Regions from separate parts of the Lysinibacillus sp. JNUCC 51 genome, predicted to be linked through region 1. Evidence: riboswitches for the same ligand, from Rfam matches in the RefSeq annotation. Region 1 holds a riboswitch; the other holds the start of a gene.
The links. A riboswitch is a leader RNA that binds a small molecule or an ion and turns the genes downstream of it on or off. The one in region 1 is predicted to bind preQ1.
Positions count from the first base shown of each region.

Region 2: it holds a riboswitch for preQ1, as region 1 does, so the genes downstream of both, queC (7-cyano-7-deazaguanine synthase QueC) here and JNUCC51_RS09015 (QueT transporter family protein) in region 1, are expected to answer to the same signal.

Region 1 covers NZ_CP065545.1:1,832,310-1,838,584, forward strand. The annotation lists gene JNUCC51_RS08990 (ABC transporter ATP-binding protein) at 1-357, opposite strand, end outside; gene JNUCC51_RS08995 (ABC transporter permease) at 350-1,378, opposite strand; gene JNUCC51_RS09000 (ABC transporter substrate-binding protein) at 1,844-2,866, opposite strand; gene JNUCC51_RS09005 (hypothetical protein) at 3,436-3,687, shown strand; gene JNUCC51_RS09010 (DUF1259 domain-containing protein) at 3,839-4,234, shown strand; PreQ1 riboswitch class I at 4,509-4,553, shown strand; gene JNUCC51_RS09015 (QueT transporter family protein) at 4,561-5,043, shown strand; T-box leader at 5,134-5,334, shown strand; gene trpB (tryptophan synthase subunit beta) at 5,395-6,275, shown strand, end outside.
Region 2 covers NZ_CP065545.1:5,041,908-5,048,182, forward strand. The annotation lists gene JNUCC51_RS24370 (hypothetical protein) at 1-404, opposite strand, end outside; gene JNUCC51_RS24375 (GNAT family N-acetyltransferase) at 729-1,277, opposite strand; gene queE (7-carboxy-7-deazaguanine synthase QueE) at 1,409-2,137, opposite strand; gene queD (6-carboxytetrahydropterin synthase QueD) at 2,130-2,603, opposite strand; gene queC (7-cyano-7-deazaguanine synthase QueC) at 2,605-3,264, opposite strand; PreQ1 riboswitch class I at 3,527-3,573, opposite strand; gene JNUCC51_RS24395 (leucine-rich repeat domain-containing protein) at 3,740-5,614, opposite strand; gene speE (polyamine aminopropyltransferase) at 5,800-6,275, opposite strand, start outside.

The DNA of each region.
Region 1 (6,275 bases):
AACACCGAAGCGCATACCTCTACTTTTATTACGTGAGTAAGCTAATGCTAAATTTTCTTCAATCGTCATTGTTGGTGCTGTGCCAGCCATCGGATCTTGGAATACTCGACCGATATAGTGAGAACGCTTATATTCTGGCAAAGCAGTAACCTCATTCCCATCAATTGAAACTGTGCCAAAGTCTGGCGTTAATGCACCAGAAATCATATTCATCATAGTCGATTTACCAGCACCATTACTACCGATAATTGTAACGAAATCCCCTGGCTTTAAGTGCAAATTAATTTCTGCAAGTGCAATTTTTTCATCAGGCGTACCTTCATTAAAAATCTTATTTATGCCGTTTAATTTAAGCAAGGCCCTTCCCTCCCTGCTCAACCGTCTTTACTCGTGTCCTCTCTGCCGCGCGCTTCACCTTACGTTTGCGTTCCTTACTCTTATTAATAAATTGAGGTAAAATCAACGCTATAATAACAATGATAGCCGTTATTAATTTCATATCTCCTGAATCAAGGAAATCTACTCGTAATGCTAATGCTAAAATAATACGGTAAATGATCGCTCCCGCAATGACAGCGAAAGTAGTGCGCATAATCGTTTTTGTACCGAAAATTGCTTCGCCGATAATAACAGAGGCAAGACCGATCACAATCATCCCAATTCCCATACTGACATCTGAGAACTTCGAATATTGTGCGATTAAAGCGCCAGAAAATGCAACAAGTGCATTAGAAAGTCCTAGCCCTAGAATTATAAGTGTATCTGTATTTGCCGAGAAGCTACGAATCATGCGTTTATTATCGCCAGTTGCTCGAATAGCCAATCCAACCTCTGTTTTTAAGAACCAGTCTGCAATGAACTTAATTAAAATCGTGATGATCAATACTACGATTATCGTACTCCATGTTGAAGGTAGATGCTGAACGCCGAAGCCTTTTAATAGGTTATTTAAAGCAGCATCGATTCCTAAATCACTCCAAAACGCTTGAAACTTTGAAAATAAAGTCTCTGAATTTAATAGCGGAATATTCGGTCGACCTATCGTATTTTCTGCAGTTGATCCCATAATACGTAGGTTAATAGAATACAAAGCAATCATCATTAAAATCCCCGATAATAGAGGATTTATTTTCCCTTTTGTGTGAAGAATTCCTGTCATACATCCAGCAATAAATCCAGCAACAATTGCCACTAAAGTCGCTAAGATTGGGTGGTAGCCAAGCAGAATCATCGTCGCTGCTGTAGCTGCCCCTGTTACAAAGCTTCCATCAACCGTTAAATCCGGAAAATCTAACACGCGGAATGTTAAATACACACCAAGTGCCATAATTGCATAGATGATTCCTTGCTCCATCGCGCCAAATATTGCTAAAAACATAGTTGAATCATCTCCTAATAATTTCTTTTACTAATTTTTTATTGAAAATTCTTTCCTTGAGCTCCATTCCTTTAAATGGAGCTTAAAACTTATAAAGTCCTTCGTACATAATAGAATTGATTATTTTAAGGTTTTAGCGCGACGGCCTATGATAAATTCTTGCCCAACATCTGTGTGCCAAAATGAAACTCAGTGCTATAATGACTCATCACCAAAAGTTGGAGACGATATTTATTAAAAAGTAGATAGGTTGATTGGAGTGGAGACTGGGCGACTCCTTGGGAATCAGCACAGCTACAAAGCGCCCAGTCGGAACGGAAATCAACCCTTACGTTATGATAATGAGCAAGATTTAATAGGAATTCACATAAATCCTCTACCAACACAAAACACTTAAAAGTAGATAAAGCGGGGGCAGTTTTAGTTCTCCCCCGCTTCGCTCCATAAGATGATCATGTCAGGTCATTACTTTTCTAACAGCTCTGCACCCCAAGAATCTTTAATTTCGATTCCTAAATCATCCGCTACTTTTTTATTAATTAATAGTTTTAGCTTTTGTGGGTATTGGGCCGGTATATCAGCAGGTGTTGCTTCACCTTTTAGAATCTTCACAGCCATTTGCCCCGCTTCATAACCGATGTCATAATATTCAAAACCATATGCCGCTAAGCCACCACGCGCAACAGAGTCAAGCTCTCCTACGACTAATGGTAATTTATTAGAATTTGCTACATCAATTACAGACTCAAGAGCCGAAACTACTGTATTATCAGTAATGATATAGAATGCATCTGCTTTACCGATTAATGATTCAGCAACTTGTTTTACTTCCGCAGAAGTTGCAGCAGATGCCTCAACTACTGTTAGGCCTTGCTCACCCATAACTTTTTTCACTTCTTTTATTTGTGCTACTGAGTTTTGCTCGCCAGCGTTGTAAACCATACCTACTTTTTTCGCACCTAATTCCTTTAAGAATGCTACTGTTTTCGAAATAGTATCAGGATGTAAATCGATCGTTCCTGTTACATTTTTCCCTGGCTTCTCCATAGATTCAATGAGCTCTGCGCCAACAGCATCCGTTACAGAAGTGAAGACGATTGGAATATCACTAGTAGCTGTCGCCGCTGCTTGTGCAGATGGCGTAGAGTTAGCAAAGATTAAATCTACGTTGGCACTTACTAGATTGTTTGCAATCGTCGTGTTAAGGCTGTTATCTCCTTGTGCTAATTGTGAATCGTACTCAACTTTTAATCCTGAATCTTCAATTGCTTTTTTAAAGCCATCCGTTGCAGCATTTAAAGATGGATGCTCAACTATTTGAGTAATCCCAATCTTATATGTTTTGTCATCTGCATTGCCGCCTTCACTTGCATTATTCGTTTCGTTCCCTTTGGAATCTGACGAACTAGAGCCACTGCTACCACAAGCAGCAAGCATTAAAACTAACCCAAATAACAGGAACGAAAGCTTTTTTAAATTGCTTTTCACAAATAATCCCCCCGACTATTATCTCTGATATTTATCGCACTTTATCCAAACAAAGTGTGAATGTATCGCTATATTATCGTTATTATCAAGGTTCGTCAACAACATTATGAATGTTCTGACTTTTATATTCAGTGAAATATTTTATCTTTTCGCTCAATTTGTCGCTTTAAACCGCTAAACTACGCTGTTTTTAAAATTGATTTCTTTTTTTAACATAACAAAAATTTTTTTGACAATTTAACGAAGTTATTTTTCTGTCATGTAATTTTTTCTGTAATTTATGTAAAAATCCAAAAACCTGACATTCCCCATAAGAAATGTCAGGCCTTTATAACAGTATTTGCTTTTACTTCTTCAAGATCTCTAATAACCAACCACTTTGAGGTAACAGGATATCCGGGAAGCATACGTGCGTTTGAGCAACACCTTGAATGGCTAAATATAGACAACCTGCGAGTACTTTAGAATCATCAGCTCGTATTATTCCCTTTATGTTTTTAGTCTCCTTTTTTGCATTTAATGCATATGATGCAAATGAGACAGTGCTGTTCCCAAAAAGGAGGAATACCATGAATAATGATGAAAGGAATTTAAATCATCAACCTTCTTATTCAAAAGAGAAACAAAATGCAAAAACAGGAGATATTGACACAATCATTTCTAATCTTTGTGACAGTCTATTCGAATTCGCTCTAGATTTTGCCTTAAATGCCTTAGAATATACAAAAGACTTAGATGAAGAACTAGAATATACGGATGAATTTAAAAAGCAACTGGACGATTTAATTGTTGAAATAGAAGAAATTAAAAATGTTATGTGAGGATTAGTTTCAAATAAAAAAACCTTATTACTTTCTCTTAAGGCATCCTCATTATAAATAATCAATTATGCCTCGGCTTGTTTGTAGTTGTCGCTTTGCTTTCGCTACAGAAAATAATTGCTGAAAGAAGTTTAATAATAGAGGTGTCTAAATGCAAAGTTTTCAAGATATGTGTACAAAATTTGCTCAGATTGCAAACGGAAAAGCTTCTATGGAACATGGCGTATGCTCAGTAAGACTTAATAGAAATCTTAATGTTATGATTCAAGGTCGCCCAAGTCGTAGTGCACTTCATGCTGGTATAACATTCGAATCGCTCGATATATATGGAAATGCACTTAACTTAGGTGAGGTTGTAGTACTAGAAGAGGAATTATCCCCATTTGTTAAGGTACTTGCTGAAAATAATTTGATTATAAGTGCTGTTCATAATCACTGGATATATTCGGACCCCGCTATTTTATACGTTCACTTTCAATCAATAGAGCCCCCATTAATTTTTGCGCAAAAATTTGCTCAAGCTTTTAGACTATTAAAGAACTATTGAAATGTTCACTTTAAAAGAACTGCTTATAACAGTTCTTTTTTGATATGACCGGACTCCCCTTTAGTTGTTGCTTCTCATCCATTCCACCTGCAAAGAAGCATATGTACAAGCCACCTTCCTATAGTTTCAAAATTTAAATCCTGGTTACACACACATATCTAATAAATGAGCAACGAACAAAAACTAAATATTACCGTTAGCACTATGTATTTCTGTGTTTTTTTTGCTCATCGCTATTTACAAATAAGCATGAACATTGATATGATTGCATTTGCTTCACGTGGTTCGTAACCCTCCCACGTAAAAAAACTAAGGAGAAAAACAATATGAAAATAAAATTTTTAGCAACGAGCGGCATTATTGCAGCGCTCTACATTGCTGTTACATTGTTAGTCGCGCCATTCGGCTTTACAGAGGTGCAATTCCGTCTATCGGAAATGTTTAATCATCTAGTTACCTTTAATCCACGCTTTGCCGTAGGGATCATTATTGGTGTATTTATCTCTAATCTATTTTCACCACTCGGCATCTACGATTTAGTTTTCGGTGTAGGCCATTCGATGATTACCCTTGGGTTACTCATTCTTATTTGTAAATTTGTTAAAAATATTTGGGCACGTTTAGTCATCAATACATTTTTATTTACATGCACTATGTTTATCATTGCATTTGAATTGAACTTAGCATTAGAATTACCATTCTTCTGGACATGGTTGACTGTTGCTACAGGTGAATTTGTTGTCTTAGCAGTCGGTGCACCGATTATGTATTTATTGAATAAACGCTTAAACTTCAAAAATTTAATTTAATTTACCAGACGGATCTTATTAGATTCGTCTTTTTTTATTCTGACACAATAACCTTGACAATATTCTGAAAATACTTTACAATTCTCTTCAATAAATGCTAGGAAAAAGAATAGTAGCAAGCGATAGTACTTAAAGAGAGCTGATGGTTGGTGCAAATCAGTAGTACATACTTGTGAATGGGCTTTGGAGCTGCCTCATCAAATGTGAGGACGAATTTACTCCCCGTTACCGGAGTACGAAAGAGCGCAATTTTTGCGAATTAAGGTGGCACCACGGTTACTCGTCCTTTTTACAGAAGGATTGTAGTGGCTTTTTTTTATGGAAAAATTAGATAAGAGGAGTCGAGAGAAGATGAGTATAGTAGTAGAGAAAAAAGGATATTTTGGTGAATTTGGCGGTAGCTTTGTTCCTGACGAGCTTCAAAATGTATTAAATATTTTAGATGAAAACTTCCAAAAATATAAAGACGATGAAGACTTTAATAAAGAGCTAGATTATTATTTCCATGAATATGTTGGACGCAAATCTCCACTTTATTTTGCAGAAAATTTAACAAAACAATTAGGTGGCGCAAAAGTTTATTTAAAGCGTGAAGATCTTAACCATACAGGTTCACATAAAATTAATAACGTTCTTGGACAGATTTTATTGGCAAAGCGCATGGGTGCTAATCGTGTGATCGCCGAAACAGGTGCAGGTCAGCATGGTGTAGCAACAGCAACTGCTTGTGCAATGTTCGGGATAGATTGCACAATATATATGGGTTTAGAGGATACGAAACGTCAAGCATTAAACGTCTTCCGTATGGAACTTCTTGGTGCAAAGGTAGTAGCTGTTGATAAAGGTCAAGGGCGACTAAAAGATGCAGTGGATGAAGCATTTGCTGATTTAGTTGAAAACTATGAGACGACTTTCTATTTACTAGGTTCTGCTGTTGGACCTCATCCATTCCCTTCAATGGTCAAGCATTTCCAATCAGTCATTAGCCGTGAAAGTCGCGAACAAATTCTAGAAAAAGAAGGTAAGCTACCAGCAGCAATACTAGCTTGTGTCGGTGGCGGCAGTAATGCGATCGGTGCATTCGCAGAGTATATTGCAGATAAGGATGTTCGCCTCATCGGTATTGAACCAGATAAGGCAGCAACATTAACTGAAGGAACACCCGGTGAATTACACGGCTTCAAATGTTTAGTACTGCAAGATTCAGATGGCAATCCACTACCAACATATTC
Region 2 (6,275 bases), 1.9 Mb from region 1:
CCTGGTATAGCCAAAACTAATAACGGAAAAAATGGAGTCCCTAACGTAAAAGCCAAACCAAATCTAGCAATCGTTGTTCCAATTGGGCCTGCCAAAACAAGTACCGGAATTGAAGTCCCAAATAAAACAATGAGTAGACCTACAGTCAATCGAAAAATTAATGAGATCTCCACATTTAAGATTGAGTGTATACCTAGTAAAAATAAGATTAAACTTGCAATGATCCCCGCTAGAAAATATCGCTTAAATCCAAATACCGCTGCAATCGCAACTGCAATGGGTGCTGATAATTGAAATTCAGACCCAGGAAAACCTGTTGGGATTTTAAACATGCCTGTAACTATAATAAGACAAGCTAGCAAAGAAATCTGCGCAAGATCGTATGAAGAAAACTTTCGGATCATTTTATTCCTCCATCTTACTTTTTAAATTAACCTGTAATAGCTTTATGTTATTTCCTCCTATTCACAATTTGTGTTAACTCGTATTTATATTAAGTTAACACAAATAGAGATTGAATAGTAGATAAAATGGTAGGATTTTTTATTATTTGTGAAAATGAGATTTTATAAATTCTTAAACAAAAACAGGCAGTGTCTAAAATTAAAACCCCTGATTTTCTTCTACGCTAAGCAGAAGAATCAGGGGTTATATTAAGATTTATTGCTTTTAAATCTTCTTAAGAGAATGTGTACAAAAAACAGCATCCTTCTTGTCTACTTATATACTTACTTTGCGTTTATATAGTAAACTAGATGATCCGTCCATTTGTCGTCTTCGAATATGAATCCTTTCCTCGTGCATTCATACACCATTCCAACACTTTCTGCTAACTTTATAGATGCTATATTATCAAGGTTAATGTGAGCTTCTATTCGATGATAATTTAATTTTTTAAACGCTAGATCTAAAGCAGCTTTTACAGCCTCTTTCCCATAACCTTTTCTCCAAAACTGGTTATGAATTGTATATCCAAACCTGGCCCATTGAAATTCTTCCCTCATAATCGTAGAAAAGTCTATAAAACCAATATGAGTATTATCTACTTTTCTAAACACTCCAAAAACATAGACCTTGTCATCTTCAGCCATTTGATGTTGTTTAGTAACTAAATCACGAAACCATTCTTTCGTACAGATGCTCATATCTAATTTACCTTGATCGTATTTATGTTGAGAAGGTAAACGATTTTCATATTGGGTTAGCCAAGAAGAATAATCACCTTCTTCAAGAAATCGAATAACTAATCTTTCTGTTTCAGTTCTTATTTTATTCAATCGAACACCTCATCTAGAATACTTTCTATTCTTATATAGATTATTCGACATAAGGTAATCATTTCCTTTCTATTAAAATAGTATTTTTTAATTCAAATAGCATATGTCTTAAACCCATTTTTGTCATGGCACTATACACCTCTTTTATTCCCCCATACAAGGGCATGCAACTGTGGTAGTACTTTGACATCTCTTAATTCTTCATCCTTAATCACTCTATCAATCAGTGCATGATACTTATCTAATAAATCTATAATTAATCGTGAGTTGTCCGTCGTCGTCAGATCTTCATTACCGACTTGTAGATAAAAAGGAATAATTGGATACCGGTGGTGAATTTGTTTAGCATACTCGTAATCCTCTTGATTAAAAACGACTATTTTGAGTGATATATGTTTATTACTGTTATGATTTTTAAGTTTTTCGAAGATATCAGAGAGCACCGAATAGTCTGTCGTCATTCCAGAGCTAGGTGGCTTTGGTGAAATTGTCAACTCATCAATCTCATACATCCAATTTTGCCACCTACTTCCCTGTGTTTCCACTCCGACCTTTATGTCATTTTCTTTTAAAATTGCAATGAGCTCTTCCAAATTGCGGATGAGTGCAGGATTGCCGCCTGAAATCGTGACAAATGAAAAGCCACTGCCCCCAAGAAGTTTCAACTCAGACCAAATCTCTTCAGCTGTCATTTGGACAATAAGATGCTTTCCACTGCCATCCCACGTAAACGATGAATCACACCAAGAACATGAATAATCACAGCCGGCAGTTCTCACAAACATTGTCTTTTGGCCAACTACCATTCCCTCACCTTGAATCGTCGGTCCAAAAATCTCGATAACAGGTATCTTACTCAACTTCCATCCACTCCCGTCTCGCTTCTGCATAGCTTGTGGGAGTTTCATACAACCTGATAAACTCTACACGTGCACCGTTATATCTTTGTTCATCAAGCAAGGCTGCAGCCAACTTTTCGTAAATCCAAACAACAATATTCTCTGCCGTCGTATTCATTGGTGGAAGTGTTTCATTTAAATAACGGTGATCCAAATGAATCTCTATTTTTTCTTTCCATATTGCTTTTATATCGCCAAAATCAATCATCAAACCGCGTGCATCTGTATATCCACTCAGTGCTAAAACTACGCGATACGTATGACCATGCAAGTTTTTACATTTTCCCTCATAATCATGTAGATGATGTGCTGCATCGAAGGTAAATTCTTTGCTTACGAGAACACGCTTTGCATGATAGTGCAATTGATTTCTTTGGATATCTTCATCTATTTTTTGGAGCTTTTCGACGATTCTAAAATCTGACATGTTAAGACTCCTTCCTATAACTCAGATACTCATCAAGCCCTTTTTTTCGCAGTTGGCATGCCGGGCATTCACCACAGCCATCTGCTATTACACCGTTATAGCAAGTCAACGTTCTTTCCCGAACAAATTCAAGCGCCCCAAATTGATCAGCAAGCTCCCATGTCTGTGCCTTATTCAGCCACATCAAAGGTGTATCAATCACAAATGAATCATCCATCGATAAATTTAACGTTACATTCAAAGATTTAATAAAAACATCTCGGCAATCCGGATATCCGCTAAAATCCGTTTCACAAACGCCAGTTACAATATGCTTAGCTCCTACTTGGCTGGCTAAAACGCCTGCAAATGAAAGAAAGAGAAGATTTCTGCCAGGTACAAAAGTCGATGGAAGCTCACCATTTTCACCGTCTTCTACCTTTATGTCTTGTCGTGTCAATGCATTCGGAGCAAGCTGATTCAAGAGTGACATATCAAGAATGTGATGCTTGATACCAAGCTCCTCTGCAATCACTTTCGCACATTCAATTTCAAGACGATGCCTTTGACCATAATCAAAAGTTACTGCCTCAACCTCTTCAAAACGTTCTTTTGCCCAGAACAAACAAGTTGTACTGTCCTGACCTCCACTAAATACAACAATTGCTTTTTCCTGCTTCATGTGTAAAATCTCCCTTGTATCAAAAAACAGCACTAAAAGAAAAAGTACTGCTTTTTCTTAGTTTTTTACGAATATTTTTTACATTGGTTACCCAATAATATTAAATCCTTCAACCTTCTTCATGGGTTCGGCCAAACATAAAAAACCTCCTTGTAAAATGTTTCCCAACACTTTACAAGAGAGGCTCACCAATCAATCTATTAAAACATAAGTAAAAACATAAAAAAAAGCCACGTCCGATATGGACATGGCATATTGTCATGTTTCCATAGTTTTTTATAGAGGGTATTAGCTATGAACCTCTCCCGTTCTAGTCCGGGCATTCTTTTCTTCATTATAATACAAAAAATAGTTTAAAACGTCAAACTGATTTTTTTGTAAAATCTCACCATAAAAACTTCTCTGGAAAAACCCACTGTATTGCTGAGCTTTAGCGAACAGTATAACGAGTGAGCTCTTTTTATTGCACATTACCTCAATAAATCATAATTCCTTTGTCTAGAACTGATTTATTTTGTACCTGATTTCCTAAAATATACAGCTTTTTTAAATTAGGTAAATTCACTAAAGGCTCTACATTTGAAATGGCGTTATTCTCCAAATGAAGCACCTCTATTTGTTGCCAATTTTCCATAAAACTTAACGATTGTAGTGAACTATCTTGTATAGTGAATGAACGAAGAGCTGAAAATCCAGCAAAGTAAGGCATAATCTTATCAACTTCATACACCCAGTCACCATTACCTATTTGATAGGATACATCATTCAAAGTCAAATGTTCCAGAATGTTGTTGTTAAACGGATTTTGACTATTAATTTGAAACCTACACTCATTACAATTTAACGTTTTTACATGCTGTAAATTGAATAATTCACTCGTCTCTTCATAAAAAGTTGTTTGGTTTAAATTTATTGTTTGCAGATTTGGCAGATTATTCAAAGAACGAACTCCTGTAAAATCGCCATACTCCATCGTTGTAAGTTGTTCAAGCTGTGGGTATTTCAGTAACTGTGCTCCATTCAAATACGACTTCATGCTACTTATATAAACAGTCAAATATTTTAAAGCTGGCGCCTCTAACTGAGGAATGAAAGAACCTGTTATCTCCGCTTTTTTTAAATGAGGTGCTACAATGGTTGATACTTTTCCACTATAACCAGTTATCGATAAATCGGTCAGTGAAGTTAGGCTGTTCACAATATCAAGTAATTCTAATTTATAAAGAGAAGATAAACGCAGCTTTGTCAATGAAGACTTATTTCTAAGGCGTTCTAAATTCGTAATATCCATATTTTCCAGATCAAGAGATTGCAGGTTAGGCATGTTTTGTATAAAATCAAGCGTTTTTAAATTTTTTACCGATGTAAGCTTCAATTCTTGTAATTGATTTAGTGAATAGAACGAGCTAAAATCTGTCGCTTCACTAATATCTATTGCTAACGATTCTAAATTACTTAATGAAGACAACCACTTCAAATCATTGGCAAAACTTAAAGACAATGATTTTAATGGTAGCTGATTCAGACGAGAGAAGTCGGTAACTGTCTCGGTGTGATACGAAATTTCAAGGGATTGAAGATTGGGAAACTCTAATAATAAAGCGAGTTCATCATTACTTCGTATTTGGACAGAGAGCTCAACAACATTAGACTTATCGCTAAAATATTCGGCAATTTTACTAAATGATTCATTAAAGCTACCTGTATAGCTTTTCAATCCACTCAGATGTTGGAAGCTTACTTTTTCACTTTGTGATATTTCATAATCACCCATCAAATTCAATACTGTCAGACCAGTAAAGGCTTCAAAATCTTTTTGTTCGATTTTTTGTGTATTTAATAACTTATCCATAATGATATAGTTAGAAATTTCGGCTTCCTTATTTGTAAACGGATCGTCTAGACTGTAATCAAAATGCCATTGATCTTCAGAGTAGTAAGTCTTCAAATAACGAATACTTGCTATCTCTTCCTTAGTCGGCATTGCTTCACCTTTATCAAAAATATCTTTTAAAAAGAATAAAAGAACTTCGCTTTCAGGCATTTTCCGCACAGGGATTTCCTTACTGGTACCGAAGTCTGTTTGATTTCCACTCAAAATAAAATAGCCAAGGAATGTACAAAGGATGACAATCGGTATCAATATAAGCGCTTTTAAATTCTTTTTTGGCCCTGTATCTTTATTCGCAGAAGTTGGACCATAATAATTATTAATCGTCTGATCAACATAATACACTTTATTCTCTTTCAACATTATTTCAGTTTCACAATAAGGACATTTGAATGATTGGCCCTCTTTATAATCAATTTTCCCATTACAATTCGGACAATTTAATTTAATGAATTCCACTGGCTAACCCCTTCCCAGCTCTATCTTTTATTAAGCTTAGTCGTCCAAAAAATAATTGTCAATATTTCTATTAAATACTAATTATCTCCCACCTTTAGACCTACAAAAAAAAGTCGCCATATGGCGACTTTTTTTTGTTTGTTCACTTCTATTCTGACGGAATACTTGTATTGCAAAGCTAGTTTCTATTCATCACGATCAAGTGCTTCTTTCACAAATGTAGGAAGTGCGAATGCACCAACGTGTAAATCTGTATTGTAATATTTCGTTTTTAGACCAAATTTGTCCCAAGCATCTACTTGAATATCTTTAATAGGATGTAATGCTTTTGAAGCAAATCCGAATAGCCAGTGTCCAGATGGGTATGTTGGCATATGGAATTGATATACGCTTGCGATTGGGAAAATACCTTTAATTTTTTTATGTGCTTTACGCATGTTTTCTGCATACTCCGTGAAGTATGGTGATTCGTGTTGGTTAATTAGAATGCCTTTATCATTTAAAACACGGTAACATTCTTTATAGAAAGCAGTTGTAAATAAACCTTCACCGACTGAAATTGGATCAGTAGAATCTACTAATATTAAATCGAATGATTTATCAGCTGCGTTTTGCACATAAGCTAAGCCATCGTCGAAAATCATTTCCATACGTGGATCTT